3 regions of the Planotetraspora sp. GP83 genome follow, and region 1 is predicted to be linked to each of the others. Evidence: predicted binding sites of a transcription regulator. Region 1 holds the regulator's gene; each other region holds the start of a gene.
What was found. Region 1 encodes HrcA, which represses chaperone genes, less so after heat shock. Its sites were predicted from a motif close to TTGGCACTCTCNNNNNGAGAGTGCCAA; they were not measured.
Positions count from the first base shown of each region.

Region 2: ABH927_RS13185 (FmdB family zinc ribbon protein) is a predicted target of HrcA. The motif match lies at 2,055-2,081, and genes of this name have one in related genera.
Region 3: groL (chaperonin GroEL) is a predicted target of HrcA. The motif match lies at 3,933-3,959, and genes of this name have one in related genera.

Region 1 covers NZ_JBGCBZ010000004.1:193,399-200,467, reverse strand. The annotation lists gene hemW (radical SAM family heme chaperone HemW) at 1-76, shown strand, start outside; gene ABH927_RS07635 (DUF4870 domain-containing protein) at 87-728, opposite strand; gene ABH927_RS07630 (DUF3097 domain-containing protein) at 819-1,625, opposite strand; gene ABH927_RS07625 (hypothetical protein) at 1,822-2,535, opposite strand; gene hrcA (heat-inducible transcriptional repressor HrcA) at 2,695-3,708, shown strand; gene dnaJ (molecular chaperone DnaJ) at 3,709-4,842, shown strand; gene ABH927_RS07610 (16S rRNA (uracil(1498)-N(3))-methyltransferase) at 4,852-5,595, shown strand; gene ABH927_RS07605 (VOC family protein) at 5,630-5,995, shown strand; gene ABH927_RS07600 (hypothetical protein) at 5,999-6,646, opposite strand; gene ABH927_RS07595 (SigE family RNA polymerase sigma factor) at 6,643-7,069, opposite strand, start outside.
Region 2 covers NZ_JBGCBZ010000008.1:2,661-9,729, forward strand. The annotation lists gene ABH927_RS13170 (D-alanyl-D-alanine carboxypeptidase family protein) at 1-79, shown strand, start outside; gene cpaB (Flp pilus assembly protein CpaB) at 180-770, opposite strand; gene ABH927_RS13180 (S-methyl-5'-thioadenosine phosphorylase) at 777-1,583, opposite strand; gene ABH927_RS13185 (FmdB family zinc ribbon protein) at 1,671-2,039, opposite strand; gene ABH927_RS13190 (potassium/proton antiporter) at 2,220-3,719, opposite strand; gene ABH927_RS13195 (5-formyltetrahydrofolate cyclo-ligase) at 3,761-4,336, opposite strand; gene galU (UTP--glucose-1-phosphate uridylyltransferase GalU) at 4,370-5,275, shown strand; gene glp (gephyrin-like molybdotransferase Glp) at 5,313-6,497, shown strand; gene moaC (cyclic pyranopterin monophosphate synthase MoaC) at 6,512-6,991, shown strand; gene ABH927_RS13215 (molybdenum cofactor biosynthesis protein B) at 7,043-7,069, shown strand, end outside.
Region 3 covers NZ_JBGCBZ010000016.1:166,139-173,207, forward strand. The annotation lists gene ABH927_RS22630 (AAA family ATPase) at 1-981, shown strand, start outside; gene ABH927_RS22635 (SDR family oxidoreductase) at 1,000-1,200, opposite strand; partial or broken gene ABH927_RS22640 (nuclear transport factor 2 family protein) at 1,275-1,565, shown strand; gene cutA (divalent-cation tolerance protein CutA) at 1,740-2,057, opposite strand; gene groL (chaperonin GroEL) at 2,203-3,828, opposite strand; gene ABH927_RS22655 (cold-shock protein) at 4,094-4,294, opposite strand; gene ABH927_RS22660 (MoaD/ThiS family protein) at 4,551-4,826, opposite strand; gene thrC (threonine synthase) at 4,872-6,122, opposite strand; SAM riboswitch class I at 6,137-6,276, opposite strand; gene ABH927_RS22670 (RNA polymerase sigma factor) at 6,380-6,931, opposite strand; gene ABH927_RS22675 (trehalose-6-phosphate synthase) at 7,002-7,069, shown strand, end outside.

The DNA of each region.
Region 1 (7,069 bases):
GGTCGGAGACGGGCGGATCGTGCTGACGCTGCGGGGCAGGCTTCTCGCCGACGGGCTCGTCCTCGACCTGACGTAGGCCGGGACCGTCAGGTCACGAGCCGGATCGTCGCCGGATAGCGGTAGTTCTCGCCACGGCTGGCGGCCACCGCCGCGAGGATGCCCGTGATCAGCGCGTACAGCCAGAGGACGGGGAGCAGCAGGAAGCCCAGGGCCCCGATGAGCACCACCATCAAGAGGACGGACGCGACGCACACGGCCATGAAGGCGATCGTGAGGGTGATCCAGAAGTTCAGCGCCTCGGCCGCCTGGTCACGCGCGTAGGGCGACTTGTCCTTGTGTGTGATGTAAATCACCAGCGACCCGACTATGCCGAGCGGCCACATGAAGAGGTTCGCGAGCCCGGAGAGATGGGCCAGGATCGCCATGGTCGTGTCGTCGCTGCCGGGCCGCGGGCCGTACTGTCCCGGCACGTACGGCCGGCCCGCCCCGAAGCCATACCCCGGCGCCCCGTATCCGGACGGTCCGTATCCAGGTGCCCCGTAACCGGATGGTCCGTATCCGGGCGCCCCGTAACCGGGCTGGCCATAGGAGTGGCCGGAGCTGCCGTACCCGGGTGCGCCGCCGTAGCCGGGCGTGCCCGGCTGTCCGTATCCTGGCTGTCCGTATCCCGGCTCCTGCGCTCGCGGCTCGAATGGGTCCGGCTCGTGCTGGTGCGGGCTCTCACTCATCGGAAGCCTCCTGGCCTTTCCGTATGTCATTCGAGGCTAGCTGGCGGCACGCCGCACCGGGCGGGGGGAGTGGGAACGCCGGCACGGGGCTCACTCGGGTTCGGTGACGAAGTCGATCAGCTCTTCGACCCGGCCGAGGAGTTCGGGCTCCAAATCGGTGAATGTCCGCACCCGCCCGAGAATGTGGCGCCATGCCTCCTGGGGATCCATCCGCCAGCCGAGGGCGGCGATCACGCCCTCCTTCCAGGGAACCCCGCGCGGCACGCTCGGCCACGCCGGGATGCCGAGCGCGGACGGCTTGACCGCCTGCCAGATGTCCACGTAGGGGTGGCCGACGACCAGCACATGGTCTCCGGAGACCTGGGCGGCGATGCGGCTCTCCTTGGACCCCGGCACGAGGTGGTCGACGAGCACGCCCAGACGACGGCCGCGTTCCGGGGCGAACTCCGCCACGATGGCGGGCAGGTCGTCGACGCCCTCCAGAAACTCGACCACGACGCCCTCGACCCGGAGGTCGTGACCCCAGATCTTCTCGACGAGGGACGCGTCGTGGACGCCCTCGACGTAGATCCGGCTCTCCTTGGCGACCTGGGCCCGCAGCCCGCCGACCGCGATCGACCCCGAGGCGCTCCGCTTGGGGCCCTGGGGCGCGGCGGCCGGCCGTACGAGTGTCACGGGCTTGCCGTCCAGCAGGAACCCGGCGGGCGCGAGGGGGAAGACCCGCCGCCGCCCGAACCGGTCCTCCAGCGTGACGGCCTCCTTGTCGCAGGCCACCACCGCGCCGCAGAACCGGCCTTCCGCGTCCTCGACCACGAGATCCGGCTCGGCCGGGACCGTGGGGATCTGGCCCCGCTTGGGGCGCCGCCAGTCTCCGGAAAGCACGTCCCGCCCATACATGCCGCGAACGCTAGCAAAACAGCGACCGGGGCGGCGGCGAACCCGCCGCCCGTGTCCGCGTCCGCCGTCCCGGACAGGGCGCCCCGCATGATCACGTGGAGATTTGCCCTGCGTGACGAGGCCGACCGGGAACCCGTGCATGATCCCGCCTGGGGTTTGCCGAGGTCGGAGGCCAAGCGTGGGACTCTGTGCATGATCACGGCGAGTGGGTGGGTGGGCGCCGCCGGTTGGCGCTCCGCCGCACCAGCACGACGATGGTCACGATCACGGCGGCCAGGAAGCCGAGGAACGGGAGCGCCAGGAGCGCGATCGCGCCGCCGAGCTTTCCGCCGCTCGCGGTGAGCTCCTTGCCGATGCCGAACGTGACGCCTTCGCCGTCGCAGCTCACCTGGTAGGTCCCCGCCGACGGGACGCCGACGGTGAAGAGCAGCTCCCACTTCCTGTCGCCGATGGCGACCGTCTGGGACGTCTTCGGCTGGGTGAGGGTGACCTTCTCGTCCTGGTCGCCCCGCACCTCGCATGAGACGTTGGTGGGCTGGTCGGCGGCGGCGTAGATGGCCGGCTTGTCCTTCGGGTCGAGCCTGGCGCTGACCGCCTGGCCGCCGGCGAAGGTCTTGGCCGGCGCGACGTCGCTGATCGTGGAGAACAGGCCGCCCGCGAAGCCGCCGACCCCCACGATCAGCAGGACCACGAAGAGCGCCCAGGCCAGGAAGACCCACAGAAGGCGGGGGCGGACCGGGCCCGCCGCGCGAGGCGGGGGAGGCGTGCCGTAGGAGGGGGGCGGGTACTGGCCGCCGGAGGCATATGCGGGGCCCGGCGGGTAGGAAGCGCCGTACGGCTCGCCGGGCGCGGGAGGGTGCGGCAACCGGACGGTGGCGTCCGCGGGGCCCGGGTTGGGATTTTCGGTCATGGGTGGGAGTTTGGCGAATGCCGCTTGTAAGCCATTTGCAGTCGGCTTGTCCTTGTAGTCGATCGTGTTATCGCACCCCGGGGGCGCTGGCCGTACACTTGGCACTCGGGAACACAGAGTGCCAGAGTTCGTGTTTCCCACGCACAGGGAGGTGACACATTGCTCGACGACCGCAAGCTGGCCGTGCTGCGCGCCATCGTCGAGGACTACGTGTCCACCAACGAGCCGGTGGGCTCCAAGGCCCTCGCCGACAGGCATAATCTCGGCGTTTCTCCTGCGACGATCCGCAACGACATGGCCGCGCTTGAGGAGCAGGGGTACATTCACCAGCCGCACACGAGTGCCGGGAGGGTTCCGACGGACAAGGGATATCGCCTGTTCGTCGACCGGCTCTCGCAGGTCAAGCCGCTTTCCGCCGCCGAGCGCAGAGCGATCGAGACGTTCCTCGCCGGGGTCGTGGACCTCGACGAGATCGTCATGCGGACGGTGCGGTTGCTGGCCCAGCTCACCAGGCAGGTCGCGGTCGTTCAGTATCCCTCGCTGACCAGGTCGTCGGTCCGGCACGTCGAGATCGTGCCGCTGGCCGAGCGGCGGGTCATGCTCGTGCTGATCACCAACACCGGCCGGGTCGAGCAGCGGGTGGTCGACCTGCCCGAGGAGGTTACGGACGACCGGATCGCGCACCTGCGCGCCGTGCTCAACGCCTGCCTGGACGGCTGCGGCCTCTCCAGCGTGCCGGAGACCGTCGCCGATGTGCCGGAGCGGCTTCCCGCCGAGGATCGTCCCGTGGCGGCGACGATCCTGTCGGTGCTTCTTGAGACACTTGTCGAGCGGCACGAGGAAAAGATCGTTTTTGCTGGAACCGCCAATCTCGCGGCGGCCGACTTCAGCGTCGGCCTGCGCGACGTGCTGGAGGCGCTGGAGGAGCAGGTCGTCCTGATGCGCCTGCTCGGCGAGACCGGCGGCCTGTCCGAGCTGACCGTCCGGATCGGCTCGGAGAACCCGTACACCGGACTTCGCGGCACCTCGATCGTGGCCGCGGGATACGGTTCGGGCGACAAGGAACTGGCCCGGCTAGGAGTGCTGGGCCCGACGCGAATGGACTATCCGGTGACGATGGGTGCGGTGCGCGCGGTGGCGCGCTACGTCGGCCAGATCCTGGCGGGGTCATAAGTGTCCAAGGACTACTACGCGACCCTCGGGGTGCGCCGTGACGCCAGCCAGGAAGAGATCAAGAAGGCGTACCGCCGTCTCGCCCGAGAGCTGCACCCGGACGTCAATCCTGATCCGGAGACCCAGGAGCGGTTCAAGGACATCACTCAGGCCTACGAGGTGCTGTCCGACGCGAACAAGCGGCAGATGTACGACCTCGGCGCCGACCCGTTCAGCAGCGGGGCGGGGGCCGGAGCCGGCGGGTTCGGGGCGGGCTTCCCGTTCAGCGACATCATGGACGCCTTCTTCGGCTCGGCCGGCGGGGCCCGGGGGCCGCGCTCCCGCGCCAGGCGGGGCCGCAACGCGACGATCCGGGTCGAGCTCGACCTGGCCGAGTCCGGGTTCGGCACCACGCGGGAACTGGTCGTCGACACGGCCGTGCTGTGCGAGGTCTGCCACGGCTCCGGCGCGGCGGCGGGCACCCACCCCGACACCTGTGACATGTGCCACGGCCGTGGCGAGGTGTCCCAGGTCACCCGGTCGTTCCTCGGCCAGGTCATGACCTCGCGGCCGTGCCCCCAGTGCGGCGGGTACGGCAGCGTGATCCGCCACCCCTGCATGGAGTGCTCCGGCGAGGGCCGGGTCCGCACCCGCAGGACCATCAAGGTCAGGATCCCGGCCGGCGTCGAGGACGGCACCCACATCCAGCTCGCGGGCGAGGGTGAGATCGGCCCCGGCGGCGGCCCTCCCGGCGACCTCTTCCTGGAGATCGTCGAGCGGCCCCACCAGATCTTCGAGCGGCGGGGAGACGACCTCCACTGCACGGTCCAGATCCCGATGACCGCCGCCGCCCTCGGCACCTCGCTCACCGTCGAGACCCTCGACGGCGCCGAGGGGATCGACGTACGGCCCGGCACCCAGGCCGGCCAGATCATCCCCCTGTACGGCAGGGGCGTCCAGCGGCTGAACGAGACCGGCAGGGGCGACCTGCTGATCCACGTCACCGTCGAGACCCCGACCAAGCTGGACCCGGCGCAGGAGGAGCTGCTGCGGGAGCTGTCCAAGCTGCGCGGGGAGGAGCGGCCGCCGGGCAAGTTCTCCCCCGGCCAGCAGGGCTTCTTCTCGCGCCTGAGAGACGCGTTCAACGGCCGCTGAGGCGGGTTCATGAGCGTTCCCGTCTTCCTGGCGGACACCACTGATCTCGAAGCCGGTCCCGGGGCCGGCCGGGTCGTCCTCGGCGGCCCGGAGGGACGCCACGCGGCGGCCGTGCGGAGGCTCCGACCCGGCGAGCGGATCGACCTGACGGACGGCCTGGGCCGGGTCGCCGAGTGCGTCGTCTCCGACGTGGGCAAGGACACGCTCACGGCCGAGGTGCTCAGGCGCTACGACCTCGACCCGCCCGTGCCGCGTCTCGTCGTCGTCCAGGGGCTCCCGAAGGGGGACCGGGGGGAGCTGGCGGTCGAGATGATGACCGAGGCGGGCGTCGATGTGATCGTGCCCTGGGCCGCCGCCCGCTGCGTCACCCAGTGGAAGGGCGACCGCGCGGGCAAGGCCCTGGCCCGCTGGCGGAGCACCGCGCGCGAGGCCGGCAAGCAGGCCCGCCGCTTCCACCTTCCCGAGGTGGCCGAGCAGGCCACGACGGCCGGGGTGGCCTCGCTCATCTCCGGGGCGGCGCTCGCGATCGTGCTGCACGAGGAGGCCGCCGAACCGCTGAGCGGTCTGACACCGCCGGAGAAGGGTGACATCGTGGTCGTGGTCGGCCCCGAGGGCGGCATCATCGATGACGAGATCGCCCGATTCCGGGCGGCCGGCGCCGTACCGGCCCTGCTGGGGCCGACGGTGCTGCGGACCTCGACGGCCGGAGTGGCGGCGGCCGCCGTGCTGCTGTCCCGTTGCGGGCGCTGGTGAAGTCGTCGGTGAAGTCGTCGGTGAGGGGAGCGCGATGTTAGAGAACAGCAGGGCGTTCAGCGGATTCTCCGTGGACGACATCCCCGAGGCCAGGCGGTTCTACGGCGAGACGCTCGGTCTGCGGGTCTCCGAGGAGCACGGGATGCTCACGCTGCACCTCGCGGGCGACCGGGACACGCTGGTCTACCCAAAGCCCGATCACACGCCGGCGACGTTCACGATCCTCAACTTCCCGGTCGACGACATCGAAGCCGCCGTGGCCGAGCTCGCGGCGCGCGGAATCCGCTTCGAGACCTACGAGGGCGTCGACGAGAAGGGGATCTTCCGCGCGCGCGGACCGGCCATCGCCTGGTTCAAGGACCCGGCCGGCAACATCCTCTCGGTGCTCCAGAAAGAGTGATCCCTACGGCGCCGGCGTCTCCGAGGCGGAGTTGACCGTGACCGCGTCGGTCGGCGAAGGCGTAGGCGTAGGCGTCGGGGTCGGTGAAGGCGTCGGCGCCGGGGGCGGCGTGGTGGCCGTCGAGGGCGTGGGCGCCGGAGGTGGCGGGGTCTCGCTCGGAGGGCACGAGGGCGAGGCCGTGGAGTCCGGCTCGACGACTCCCGTCGTGGCGTCGGGAGACGCGCAGGGGTTCGGCGTCGAAGACGGCGCCGGCTTGGAGGTCGAGCCCGCCTTGTGCGTCGGGGCGGGCGGCGCCTGACCGCGCGCGGTCCCGTTGGTGGTGATCAACAGGCTGGGTGCGGGCGTCGCGGGCGGACGCTGGGTGAACGACGTGTCGGGAAGCCCATGGTCGTTGTCGACCTGGAAGATGCCCGCGCTCTGGCCCACCTGCGTGCGCAGGCCGGGAACGAGCATGATCACCGTGCCCGCCACCAGGACGGCCCCGGCCACGGAGGCTCCGACCCGCCACCAAAACAGGCCCCGCAGGCCGCGTCTCTCGATGCGGCCGCGGATGATGTTCAGTCCTTCGGGAGACGGCACGACCGAGTCCGCCTCCGCGCGCATGGCACGGCGCAGCAGCTCGCCGTACTCGTCGTCGGGGGGGAAGGTCATGAGAACTGCTCCAGTGCCATCCGTAGTGCGGCCATGCCGCGGGCCGTGTGACTCTTCACCGCGCCCTTGCTGATTCCCATCGCGTTGGCGATCTCCGCCTCCGACAGGTCACCGTAGTAGCGCAGCACCAGCGCCTCGCGCTGCCGGGTGGGCAGGCCGCGAAGCGCCTCGATGACCGCCGAGCGCTCCAGCTCGCCGATCGCGCCGTTCTCCGCGCTGGGCGCGTCGGGAAGCCCCTTCGGGGCGTACTTCTCGACGACCGCGCGGTGGCGCAGCACGGAGCGCGAGCGGTTGACGACCGATTGGCGTAGGTAGGCCAGTGCCTTGTCGGTGTCCCGCAGCCGACGCCACGCCCCATGAATGGCGACGAACGCGTCCTGCACGACCTCTTCCGCGCTGGCCACATCACGGACCAGCAACACC
Region 2 (7,069 bases), on a different contig from region 1:
CCACCCGGACTGGGCCTACCACAGCCCCTTCGAGCCGTGGCACTGGGAATACGACCCCAAGATCGGTTCACTCCTCTAACGGTTTCGCCGCAGGCGGTGTTCGCCTCTGGTAGGCCCTCCTCACCAAGCCCTTGATCACCGGGCCCCTTCTTACCGGGCCCTTTCTCACCGGGCCCTCCTCACCTTGGATGGATGGCGACGGACAGGCGGCCATGAGCTTGTGCCTGCGCCAGCTGCGCGGCCTGGGTGGGAGTGGTCGCGAGGACCAGGAGGGCGCCCTCGTCGTCCTCTCCCGAGGGGCGGGTTATCACCCTGACCTCCTGCGTGACGGCGAACGCCTGCCGGCCCTCTCCCTCGAAAGCGGCGAAGACGTCGATGAGGTCTCCCGGTGAGAGCAGCCTCGCGGCGGCCGGGTCCGCGATCCGGACGGGAGCCGCCACCATGCCCGGCCCCTGAGCGGCGAGCAGCCCTTGAGCGAGCAGCCGGGCGTCGGTGAGCGGCTCGCCCCGGCGCATCGGCCCGCTGACCACACGGCCCATGACTGCCGATGCCGTACGGAACGCGCCATCCGGCACGGCGTCGGGCGGCAGCCGTACGACCATGACGTCGGAGGCGGACAGGCGGCCTCCGCCGAGATCGTGAGCGGCGGCGAGGACGTCCACGCCCTGAGGGGGCCGGACCGACATGACCACGCACGCCACCGCCAGCCCCGCGAGGATGGCGGCGATCAGACGGCGGCGACGAGCGAGAAGCAGACTGACGGCGCGCATGGCCGGTTATGGAAGGTCGAAGGGGAGCTTGATGCCGTCGAGGGCGCTGCCGCACGGGCACGCACGCTCAAGGGTGAGGGCCTCCACGACCTCGCTCACCAGCGAGCGCATCCGCTCACTGTTGGCCGCGAAGAAGGCGAGAACCTCCTCGTGGGTGACCCCCTCGCCGGCCTCGACACCGGCGTCGTGATCGGTCACCAGGCAGAGCGACGTGTAGCAGAGGGCCAGCTCCCGGGCGAGCACCGCCTCCGGGTGGCCGGTCATGCCGATGATCGACCAGCCGGCCTGCGTGAACCACCTCGACTCCGCGCGGGTGGAGAACCGGGGGCCCTCGATGACCACCAGCGTGCCGCCGTCGACCGTGTCCCACCCCGTCTCGCGGGCCTTCGCCACGGCCGTGGCCCGGCCTCTGGGGCAGTAGGGATCGGCGAACGACACGTGGACGGCGCCGCCCGCGTCGTAGTAGGTCTGCGCGCGGCCGGTGGTGCGGTCCACCAGCTGGTCGGGGATCACCAGAGCGCCCGGACCGAGCTCGGGCCGCAGTGACCCGACGGCGCTGGGCGCGAGCACCTGGCGGACGCCGAGCGAGCGCAGGGCCCAGAGGTTGGCCCGGTAGGGGATGCGATGCGGGGGATGGACGTGGCCGCGCCCGTGCCGGGGGATGAAGGCCACGGACCGGTCGCCGATCCGGCCCAGTGTGACGCTGTCGCTCGGCGGGCCGTACGGCGTCGCCAGCTGGATCTCCTCGGCGTGCTCGATCAGGGAGTAGAACCCCGAGCCGCCGATGACCCCGATCTCTACGTCGTTGACCATGCGGCCGACCCTAGCGAATCACGGCCACCCTCGACGCGACGCCTGTGGATAACTCCGCGCAGGCCCGGCCGGCGCCGGGCCCGATCGTCACGCCGCGGAGGTCGCCGCTGAAGTCGTGCTGCCCGAAGAAGATCCCGAAGAAGATCCCGAAGCCGATCCGGAGGCCGACGTCGAGGCCGCGGCGGGAGCGGCCTCCTTGGCCGAGTCGCCCGGCTTCTTCGCGGAGTCGCCGCCCGACTTCTTGGAGTCGCCCGACACCGTGGAGGTGGACGAGCTCGACGACCGGCTGTCGGTGCGGTAGAAACCGGACCCCTTGAACACGATGCCGACCGGGGAGAAGACCTTGCGCAGGCGGCCCTGGCATTCCGGGCAGTCCGTGAGCGGGTCGTCAGAGAACTTCTGAACGACCTCCAGCTGCTCACCGCAAGCGGTACAGGCGTACTGATAGGTGGGCACGCACTCCTCCTGAGACTGGCACTCGACCCGTTCGACTGCTAATGGTAAGCAGTCAAGGAGCACAAACGCCACTCCAGCCCGGTTTATTGCACCTCGGTCCGCTTCCCGACCCCGTGTCCGCCCACCCCGCGACCGCCTCCGGCACCCCGAGGCCGCCTCCGCCTCAAAAGGTCGAGACAGCTAGGCCCCTCGCTCGCCGTACCAGCCTGCGAGCTTGCCACGGCGGCTGACCGCGCGCAGGCGGCGTTCGACGGTTTCCCGCTGGGCGGCGGTGGTCACCACGAGAAGCTGGTCCTCCGCGCGCAACCGGGTGTTCTCCGTCGGCACGAAGGACCGGCCGCCTCGGACGACCATCGTGACCAGGGCGTTCGCCGGAAGCCGCAGCTCGAAGATCTCGACGCCGTGCATCAGCGAGCCGGTCGGGATTCGGATCTGGAGCAGGTCGGCGTTGAGCTCCTCCAGAGGCGCGGCTTCGACGGAGAGGTCGCGGGCCTCGCCTTCGGCCGTCACGCCCAGAATCCGCGCCAGATAAGGCAGCGTCGGCCCCTGTACGAGTGTGAACACGATGACGATGATGAAGACGTCGTTGAACAGCCCCTTGGCGCCCGGCACGCCGGCGGCCCACGGGATCGTGGCGAGCACGATCGGCACCGCGCCGCGAAGACCCGCCCACGACAGGAACACCTGCTCCCGCCATGACAGGCTGCCGATCCGCGCGACCTGCACCAGCGCGGCGGAGACCACGACCGAAAGCGGCCGGGCCAGGAAGACGAGGGCCAGCCCGGCGACCATGGCCGGGACGATCACGCGCGGCAGCTCGGACGGGCTGGCGAGTATGCCGAGCATGACAAAGAGGCCGATCTGGGCCAGCCACGCCGCGCCCTCGGCGAATCCACGAGTCGCCGCCCGGTGGGGCAGCCGCGCGTTGCCGAGGATCAGCGTGCCGACGTAGACGGCGAGGAAGCCGCTTCCGTGCAGCAGCGCCGCCCCGCTGTACGCGACGAACGCCAGCGCCAGCACCGCGATGGGATAAAGACCCGAGGCGGGCAGCGCCACCCGGCGCAGGGCGTAGGCGGCGGCCGGTCCGACGGCGAGGCCCACCGCCGCGCCGATGCCGAGCTCGTAGGCGGTTTCGAGCACCACCTGCCACAGCGACGGCATCGGCTGGGAGGCCGCGCTGAGCATCATCACGACGATGACCGTGGGGGCGTCGTTGAAGCCCGACTCGGCCTCCAGGATCCCGGCCAGCCGGGGAGGCAGGGGAAGCCGCCGCAGCACGGAGAACACGGCGGCGGCGTCCGTCGAGGCGAGGACCGCGCCGAGCAGCAGCGCCGTCCGCCAGTCCATGCCCAGCAGGGCGTGTACGGCTACCGCCAGCCCGACGATGCTGACCGCGATGCCCACCGTGGCGAGCACGAGCGCGGTGGGCACGGCGTCGCGGACGTGGGCCCAGTTGGTGGTCAGGCCGCCTTCGGCCAGGATGACGGCGAGCGCGATCAGGCCGAGCTGCTGGGCGAGTTGGGCGCCCTCGAAATGGATGCCGCCGATCCCGGACTCGCCGAGGAGCAGCCCGAGACCCAGGTAGATCAGCAGGCTGGGCAGGCCGGTGCGGTGGGCGATGCGGACGGACGCGATGGCCGCGATGACGACGGCGGCGGACAGGAGAAGCCAGATGTTCAGCCTTACCCGCCCCCCTCCTCCCGCGACTTATCGGAATCTTTTCACATATGCACCAAACGGGTGATTCCGGTCGGTAGGGCCGCGAACCGTACACGCTGGTCGTGCGGCTCGGCCGGCACGTCCTCGATCAGCTCGCCCTCGTGGAGCAGCGCCACCGTCGGGACGTTCGGCCCGACCCGGGAAAGGGCCCTGTCGTAGAACCCGCGGCCGCGGCCGAGCCGTACGCCGGTGAACCTGTCCACGGCCAGGGCCGGCACGAGGACCAGCGCGGCCGTGCGGATCGTGTCCACGCCGCGCCGGGTGTCCACCGGCTCCATGATCCCGAGCGGCCCGGGCGCGAGGGAGTCGGGCCCGTCGTACACCGCCCAGTCGAGATCGCCGTCCGGCCGCTGCACCGGGAGGATCACGGTCGCCCCGTGCTTCCACAGCGCGAAGACCAGCCCGTGGGTCGAGGGCTCCGATCCGGTCGACCAGTAGCAGGCGACCAGGCCCGCCATCTGCACCCATGGCTGGTCGAGCAGCGTCTCCCGCACGGCGGCGGAGGACGCCCGCAGGGTCTTCTCGTCGATCTTCGAGCGGCTGTCCAGGATCCGCCGTCGCAGGGTCACCTTGTCCATATCCCGCTCCGCCTGCTCCGTTAGTGTTCAGCCATGGCTGACTTCGATCCCGTAACCAAAGCCGTGGTCCCCGCCGCAGGTCTCGGCACACGATTCCTGCCCGCGACGAAGGCGACCCCCAAGGAGATGCTGCCCATCGTCGACAAACCGGCGATCCAGTATGTCGTCGAAGAGGCGGTATCCGCCGGACTGCTCGACGTCCTCATGGTGACCGGCCGCAACAAGCGCTCCATCGAGGATCACTTCGACGTAGCGTACGAGCTTGAGGACGCGCTTCGGGCCAAGGGGGACGAGGAGCGCCTGTCGCAGGTCCAGGAGCCTGTCGACCTCGCGACCATGCATTACGTACGGCAGGGCGAGCCCAAGGGCCTCGGTCACGCCGTGCTGTGCGCCAAGCAGCATGTCGGCCACGAGGCGTTCGCCTGTCTCCTCGGTGACGACCTGATCGACCCGCGGGATGCGCTGCTCAAGCGGATGATCGAGGTCAGGGCGACGTACGGCGGCAGCGTCGTCGCGCTCATGGAGGTCCCGCGCGAGCAGGTCTCGTTGTACGGCGCGGCCGCGATCGTTGCGACCGACGAGGCCGACGTGGTCCGCGTCACCGACCTGGTGGAGAAGCCGCCGGCCGACGAGGCCCCGTCGAACTGGGCGGTCATCGGCCGCTATGTGATCGACCCGGCGGTTTTCGAGGTCCTGGAGAACACCCCGCCGGGGCGCGGCGGCGAGATCCAGCTCACGGACGCCCTGCGGACGCTGGCGGCCAGGGGACCCGAGGAGGGCGGGCCGGTTCACGGCGTGCTGTTCCGGGGCCGCCGCTACGACACGGGCAACAAGCTCGACTATCTGCGCACGGTCGTGCAGTTCGCGGCCAACCGCGAAGACCTGGCGCCCGATTTCCTGCCCTGGCTCAAGGAGTTCCTCGACCAGGCCGAATCGTAGAAATCGTAGAGCTCGTAGAAAGAGGACTCTCGGACCCATGAAGACGGTCGACCGGCATCTTGCCGACATCCTGGCGACCGTACGGCCGCTGGCCCCGCTCGAGGTCGAACTCGAGCGGGCGCTCGGCGCTGTGCTGGCCGAGGACGTCTCCTCGCCCGTGCCGCTGCCGCCTTTCGACAACTCGGCCATGGACGGCTATGCCGTACGGGCCGAGGACGTGGCCGGCGCTCCCGTGACGCTGCCGGTGATCGAGGACGTGGCGGCGGGGGACAGCGAGCTGCGCGCGGTGGGGCCGGGGCTGGTCTCCCGCATCATGACCGGCGCGCCGCTGCCGGCGGGCGCCGACGCCGTCGTCCCGGTGGAGTGGACCGACGGCGGCGCCGTCACGGTCAGGATCGACAGGCCCGCGCCGCCCGGGCACGCGATCCGCCGCTCGGGTGAGGACGTGCACGCCGGGGACGTGGTGCTCCGCGAAGGCACGCGGATCGGCCCGGCCCAGCTCGGCATCCTCGCCGGAGTGGGACGACGTCGCGTGACGGTACGGCCCCGGCCAAGGGTGGTCGTGCTGTCCACCGGCGCCGAGCTGGCCGAGCCCGGCACGCCGCTGGCCTCCGGACAGATCTGGGAGTCCAACAGCTTCATGCTCGCCGCCGCCGTGCGCGAGGCCGGGGGAGACGGGTTCCGCGCCGGCGTCGTGACCGACGACCCGAGGGAGTTCCTCGACACGCTCGACGCCCAGCTTGTGCGCGCCGACGCCGTGATCACCAGCGGCGGCGTCTCCATGGGGGCCTACGAGCCGGTCAAGGAGGCCCTCGCGCCGCTGGGCAAGGTCATGTTCGAGAAGGTCGCCATGCAGCCGGGCATGCCGCAGGGCTTCGGGGTCGTCGGGCCGGACAGCGTGCCGATCTTCACGCTGCCGGGCAACCCGGTGTCGTCGTTCGTGTCCTTCGTGGTGTTCGTGAAGCCCGCCCTGCGCAGGATGCAGGGGCTGCCCGAGGGCCCTCCGGAGACCGTGCGGGCGACCGTGACCTCGGACCTGCGGTCGCCGCCGGGCAAGCGGTCCTACCTGCGCGCGGTCCTGACCGGGGACACCGTCGCGCCCGTCCTCCGCCAGGGCTCGCACCAGCTCGCCGCACTGGCCTCCGCCAACGCGCTCATCGTCGTCCCGGAGGACGTGACCGAGCTGCCCGAGGGGTCCGGCGTGGAGGTGATCCCGCTGTGAGCGAGGTGAACCCGATGAACCCCGGGAACCGCCTGACGCACATCGACGAGTCCGGCGCCGCCCGAATGGTGGACGTCTCGGACAAGGACGTCAGCGCCCGTACGGCCACCGCCACCGGCCGCGTTCGTCTCTCGCCGGAGGCGGTGGCCCTGCTGCGCTCGGGAGAGGTGCCGAAGGGCGACGCGCTGGGGGTGGCCAGGATCGCCGGGATCATGGGAGCCAAGCGCACCCCCGACCTCGTGCCGCTCTGCCACCCGATCGCCCTGCACGGGGTCAAGGTCGAGCTGGCGGTCGTCGACTCGGGAGTGGAGATCACCGCCCGGGTCCGGACGGCCGATCGGACGGGAGTCGAGATGGAGGCGCTGACCGCCGTCTCGGTGGCCGCCCTCGCCCTGGTCGACATGATCAAGGCAGTCGATCCGGCCGCCGTCATCAGCGACGTACGCGTAGAAGAGAAAACCGGGGGCAAGACCGGCAGCTGGACGCGTGGCTGACGTCCGAGCCGATGTCGAGGTCAGTTCATTCGGATTGAGGGGAGTAAGGCTGTGCGGGCTTTGGTGATCACGGTCTCG
Region 3 (7,069 bases), on a different contig from region 1:
CAGATGGAGCGGCGCGGCGAGTCGCCCGACGACCGGGTGCAAGACGCCGTGGCGAGATCCAAGTCGGTCAAGGCCGTGCTCGACGCGGTGTGGCCCAAGCTCACGCCCGAGCAGGTGCTCTTCCGGCTTCTCTCGGACGCGGGCTTCCTCGCCCGCGCCGCCAAGTCCGGCCTGTCGCCCGCCGAGCAGGAGACGATCCTCTGGCGCAAGCCCGCCAAGTCGCACAGATCCGTCAAATGGTCTGCGGCCGACGCCGCGCTGCTCGACGAGCTGGGCGACCTGATCGAGCGGACGGCCTCACACGGCCACGTCGTGGTGGACGAGGCCCAGGACCTGTCCGCGATGCAGCTCCGCGCGCTCGGGCGGCGCTGCCGTACGGGATCGGCGACCGTGCTGGGCGACCTCGCCCAGGGCACGACGCCGTGGTCCGCCCGGTCCTGGAAGACCGTGCTCGACCATCTCGGCCAGCCGTCCGGCCAGGTCACCGAGCTGACACTGGGCTTCCGCGTGCCGCGCGAGATCCTCGACTACGCGGCCCGGCTGCTTCCCTCGGTCGCGCCGGACCTCGCCGCTCCCCGATCGCTCCGCCCCGGAGCCGGCTCCCTTTCCGTACGGCTGTCGCCCGACGTGGCCTCGGCCGTGCCCGACGCCGTACGGCAGGCCCTCCGGCGTGAGGGCTCCATCGGGGTCATCGTGGCCGACGCCTCCGTCTCCGCCATCTCGACGGCCCTCACCGGTATCGGCCACGGCGTGCTCGGCCCCGACTCCACCGGCGAGGAGCGCGTGCTGGTGGTCCCGGCCGGCCTGGCCAAGGGCCTGGAGTACGACCACGTCATCGTCGTGGAGCCCGCCGACATCGTCGCCGCCGAAGAGCGCGGGCTCGCCCGGCTCTACGTCGTCCTCACCCGGGCCGTCACCTCGCTGACCGTCCTCCACGCGAACGGGCTCCCCGAGCAGCTCGCCCCGCAGACCGTTATGTAGACCGTCGGGTGGACCGGGCTACAGCGTCGTCGTCATTCCCCCGTCGACCGTGAAGGTCGCGCCGGTCGTGTTGCCGCTGCGGCGTTCGCTCGCCAGCATCAGCACGGCCTCCGCGATCTCCTCCGGCCGCGTGAGCCGGCCCGTCACCATGCGCTTCGCGACGGCGGCCCGCGCCTCGTCGCCCTGCCAGCGGCCGGTGTCCACCGGGCCCGGGGCCACACCGTTGACGCATGTGGAAGTCGTCAGTCGTGTGACTCAAGCGGCCGCCGGACGCGCCTCGTTAGCGTGCGGTCATGACCGAATCCACGAATCCCTTCGACGTCGTCCGCGCCGTATACGCGGCCATCAACGCAGGTGACGTCCCCACGTTGTTCGCGCTGACCGACCCCGAGATCGAGATCTACCAGAGCGAGGAGCTGCCCTACGGCGGCCACCACCAGGGCTACGACGGAATGAAGGTGTTCCTGGAGGGCGTGCGGACCGCTTTGGACAGCCAGATCGAGATGGGCGAGCTCTACCGGGCCGGCGACAAAATGGTTCAGATCGGCCGGACCCGGGGAACGGCCCGTGCGACAGGAGCGTGGATTTCGAACGATTCCGCGTCGCCGGGGAAGACACACTCCGCCGGGCCGTCGATCTGTGCACCGGCGTCGCGTCTGTCAGTCCGCAGCAGCGAATCAGTACTGTCATGCAGCGGCTCGGCCCTCACTGCTCGCTCCCAATCGTCGCGGAGCTTCTCGACAGAACGACCTGACGTCCTACGAGGTCGACCGGGTCACCCATTCCAGGAACGTCGCCGAGCCCGCCGCCAGAGGCCACGCGGTGACCTCCGGGTTGTCCCACGGGTGCCGGTCGATCAGATGCGCCTCCAACTCGGGATACTTCGCGGCGGTGGTCTTCAGGAACACCTGCCACTCCTCGGCTTCCCCGAGTTCGCCCTTGTGCCAGAACACCGAGACGACCGGGCCGAGGACCTGCCCGCAGGCCGCGAGACGCCCCTCAACCGCCGACCGGACAAGGTTTATCGCTGCCTCGCGGCTGGCGGCCGTCGTGGACACCTGGAAGTAGTCAGTCACGCCGCAGACCCTACGACAGCCAAACGCCCCGCCGGCGAGATGACCGGCGGGAGGGAGCTCGTGCTCATCCTCTCACCACGCTGAAAAGAAAGAGCCGGCCCCGTGACCGGGGGCCGGCTTCTTCTCGTAACCGTGCTTCGAGGACCTAGAAGTCCATGTCGCCGCCGCCGGGCATGGCGGGAGCGGCCGGGTTCTTCTCGGGCTTCTCGGCGATGACGGCCTCGGTCGTGAGGAACAGGGCCGCGATGGAGGCGGCGTTCTGCAGCGCGGAGCGCGTCACCTTGGCCGGGTCGATGATGCCCGACTCGAACATGTTGACGTACTCGCCGGTGGCGGCGTTGAGGCCCTCACCCGCGGGCAGGTTGCGCACCTTCTCCACCACGACGCCGCCCTCGAGGCCGGCGTTGACGGCGATCTGCTTCAGCGGCTCCTCGAGCGCCTTACGGACGATCGCGACACCGGTGGCCTCGTCGCCGTTGACCTCGAGCTTGTCGAACGCGTTGGCGGCGGCCTGCAGCAGGGCCACGCCACCACCGGGGACGATGCCCTCCTCGACGGCGGCCTTCGCGTTGCGGACCGCGTCCTCGATGCGGTGCTTGCGCTCCTTCAGCTCGACCTCGGTCGCCGCGCCGGCCTTGATGACGGCGACGCCGCCGGCCAGCTTGGCGAGACGCTCCTGGAGCTTCTCGCGGTCGTAGTCGGAGTCGGTGTTGTCGATCTCGGCGCGGATCTGGTTGACCCGGCCGGAGATCTGCTCGGCGTCACCGGCGCCGTCGACGATGGTGGTCTCGTCCTTGGTCACGACGACCTTGCGGGCGCGGCCCAGCAGGTCGAGCGACGCGTTCTCCAGCTTGAGGCCCAGCTCCTCGCTGATGACCTGGCCGCCGGTGAGGACGGCGATGTCGCCGAGCATGGCCTTGCGGCGGTCGCCGAAGCCCGGGGCCTTGACGGCCACGGAGCGGAACAGGCCGCGGATCTTGTTGACGACCAGGGTGGCCAGGGCCTCGCCCTCGACGTCCTCGGCGATGATCAGCAGCGGCTTGCCGGCCTGCACGACCTTGTCGAGCAGCGGCAGCAGGTCCTTGTTGGCCGAGATCTTCGAGTTGGCGATGAGGATGTAGGGGTCCTCGAGGACGGCCTCCATGCGCTCGGGGTCCGTCACGAAGTACATCGAGATCAGGCCCTTGTCGAAGCGCATGCCCTCGGTGAGCTCAAGCTCCAGGCCGAAGGTGTTGCTCTCCTCGACGGTGATGACGCCTTCCTTGCCGACCTTGTCCATCGCCTCGGCGATCATCTCGCCGATCTGCGGGTCGCCGGCCGAGATGGAGGCGGTGGAGGCGATCTGCGCCTTCGTCTCCACGTCCTTGGCGAGCTTGGACAGCTCCTCGCTGACGCGCTCGACGGCGGCCTCGATGCCCCTCTTCAGGGACATCGGGTTGGCCCCGGCGGCGACGTTGCGGAGACCCTCGCGTACCAGCGCCTGGGCGAGCACGGTGGCCGTGGTGGTGCCGTCACCGGCGACGTCGTCGGTCTTCTTGGCGACTTCCTTGACGAGCTCGGCCCCGATCTTCTCCCACGGGTCCTCGAGCTCGATCTCCTTGGCGATGGAGACGCCGTCGTTGGTGATGGTGGGGGCGCCCCACTTCTTCTCCAGCACGACGTTGCGGCCCTTGGGACCGAGGGTGACCTTCACGGCGTCGGCGAGCTGGTTCATACCGCGCTCGAGACCGCGCCGGGCGTCCTCGTCAAACGCGATCATCTTGGCTGCCATAAGGCTAGACCTCCCAGTAGCAGGGTGGCTTCAGCGGACCGAGCCGACGCCCGCGACGGCAAGGGCCCGCTTCCTTCGCCGGCCCCATCGCCTCGATCCGGTTGTTGTCACTCTCTACCCGAGAGTGCCAAACAAGTATCTAGCACTCTACCCCTGCGAGTGCAAGCGGAAGCCATGCTGACCAGCTTGTACGGGTAAGTCCGCCCACGTCGAAGGCCCGGTTCGGGGGAGCGAACCGGGCCTCCGTGGTTGTCCTGGGACGGGATCAGACGGTCCGGACGCCTTCCGCCTGCGGGCCCTTCTGACCCTGCGTGATGTCGAACTCCACTCGCTGGCCCTGCTCGAGAGCCTTGTAACCGTCCATCATGATTGCCGAGTAATGGACGAACACGTCCTTACCACCGTCTACCGCGATGAAGCCGTAGCCCTTGTCCGCGTTAAACCATTTGACGGTGCCCTGCGCCACTTTCCGACTCCTCTTACTGGGCTGGGGACCACACCCAAGAAGCCCCCGGTTTCGTCGATCGTCTTCGACCATACCTGTGTCAAGGCGTAGAACAACAGAGTCAAAGCGCAAACTGCTCCATCACGTTCGCTCAAAGCAGGATCGGCGAATATTCAGTTAAGGAGTAGATAGTTGATAATTGCACTATATGCTATAGCACCGATTAACTTCGGCAATGATAGAACCGCATGTCAGGTGCTCGCGGGCTTGCCGCCGCTCAGCCGCCGGCGACGGCGGGGATGACGGAGACCTGGACTCCGTCGGGCGTCGCGGTGTCGAGCCCCTCGGCGAAACGGACATCCTCTTCCCCGACATACACGTTGACAAAACGACGGATCTTGCCCGTTTCATCCAGGATCCGGGCGCCGATGCCGGGGTAGTCCGCGTCCAGCTTCTGCAGGACCTCGCGGAGCGTTCCGCCCTCTCCGGATACCTCTGCGGCTCCGTTGGTGTATGTCCGCAAAATCGTCGGAATCCGCACTGAAACGCTCATCTATCGCTCGCTTTCGTTGCTTGGGTTGGGCTTTGGATAACGCGTTCAGTTGGCGAAAGCCGTACGGAATGCGTCGAGGGAAGGGCGGATGACGGCGGTGGGCCGCGCCTCGGCGGCGACCGCGTCCAGGGTCTTGAGCCCGTCCCCGGTGTTGAGCACGACGGTCTCCGCCTCGGGGTCCAGCGTGCCGTTGCGGACCAGCTTGCGCAGCACGCCGACGGTCACGCCGCCGGCGGTCTCGGCGAAGATGCCCTCGGTGCGGGCCAGCAGGTGGATGGCCTCGACGATCTCGCGGTCGTCGACGTCCTCCACCGCGCCGCCCGTGCGCCGGGCGATGTCCAGCACGTACGGCCCGTCCGCCGGGTTGCCGATGGCGAGGGACTTGGCGATGGTGTCCGGCCGGACCGGCTGGACGACGTCGAGCCCCGCCTTGTACGCGGCCGAGACAGGCGAGCAGCCCTCGGCCTGCGCGCCGAACACGCGGTACGGCTTGTCCTCGACGAGGCCGAGCTTGATCAGTTCGCGGAAGCCCTTGTCCACCTTGGTGAGCTGGGAGCCGGAGGCGATGGGGATGACGATCTGGTCGGGGATGCGCCAGCCGAGCTGCTCGGCGATCTCGTACGCCAGGGTCTTGGACCCCTCCGCGTAGTAGGGCCGGAGGTTGACGTTGACGAAGCCCCACTTCTCGCCCAGCTCGTCGCCGATCAGCTCGGAGCAGAAGCGGTTGACCTCGTCGTAGGTGCCCTCGATGCCGACCAGGCGCCCGCCGTACACCGAGGCCATGGTGATCTTGGCCTCTTCGAGGTTCGACGGGATGAACATGCAGGAGTCGAGCCCGGCGCGGGCGGCCGCGGCGCCGACCGCTCCGGCGAGGTTGCCCGTGGAGGAGCAGGAGAGCGTGTGGAAGCCGAAGGTCCTGGCCGCCTCCAGGGCGATGGCGACGACCCGGTCCTTGAAGGAGTGGGTGGGGTTGCCGGAGTCGTCCTTGACGTACAGCGAGCGGAGGCCCAGCTCGCCGGCCAGGTTGCCGGCCTTGACGAGCTTGGTCCAGCCCGGCTGGAGGTTGGGCTTGGAGGCGACGTTCGCGGGAACGGGCAGCAACGACCGATAGCGCCAGATGTTGGCCGGTCCCGACTCGATCTGCTCCCGCCGGACCTCGCCGAACTCGTATGCCACCTCAAGTGGCCCGAAACACTCGATACAGGCGAAGCTGGGGCCGAGGTCGTAGACGGTGCCGCATTCCCGGCACGACAGACCGGTGGCGGGGCCGAACTCGTGAGCAGTGGTGAGCGCCATGAAGCGAGGCCTTTCCCTCATCTTCGCTCGCGACCACCCTGGCCACGAGCCGGAATTGGCACCTGTCCCGGCCGGCCTCGTGGTCACGAGTTCGGACACCGGGAGGGTTGCCGGGGCTTCGTAGGGCCGGTCCCTCCACCCCTCTGGATGAGCAATATTCAGTTGTCTCCCGCATTAAGCGGGTCCCTAGCACTGTACCGTGCCGTCCCGCTTGTCCGTTCCGGTGTCTCACATGGCGAGACGAAACGTATCGCGCCTCAGCCGTACGCCTCGCCGAGAGCGATCTGGACGTACTTCCTGGCCTGGTGGATGCGCGACTTGGCGGTGCCGAGAGGGATGCCGAGCTGGTCGGCGACCTCGGCGTAGTCGAGCTGGCAGATGTCGCGCAGCACCAGCGCCTGCGCGAGGTCGGGCTTGTCGGCCTCCAGCGCCTCCATCGCGTCGAGCAGGTCGAGCCGCGACCCCGCGATGACGCTGACCCGGCGGGGGTCGGGGCGCTGGTCGGGCAGCTCCTCCGCCTGCTCCGAGGCCCGCCGCTTCAGCGAACGGTAGGTCGTTCGGGCGCAGTTGACGGTCACGATGTGCAGCCAGGTGCTGAACTTGGCGCGGCCCTCGAACCTGCCGATGTTGCGCGCGACCGCCAGCAGGGTGTCCTGCGACGCCTCCTCCGCGTCCTGCCGGTACGGCAGGAGCCGCTCGCAGTGACGGAGCACGTCGGGCTCGATCCGGCGGAGCAGCTCGCCGAGCGCCCGGTGATCGCCCTGGGCGGCCGATCGGGCCAGTTCCTCGGTCGTCTCGTCCAGTGCCATGTCGAACCAAGCCCTTCCGCGATTGCCTGACATCCTATTGATGGCTCCCCGGTTTGATTAACTTTCCTGCATGCGCGCCCACTCAGTCCTGATCGCGTCCAACCGGGGTCCGGTGGCCTTCACACTGGCGGACGACGG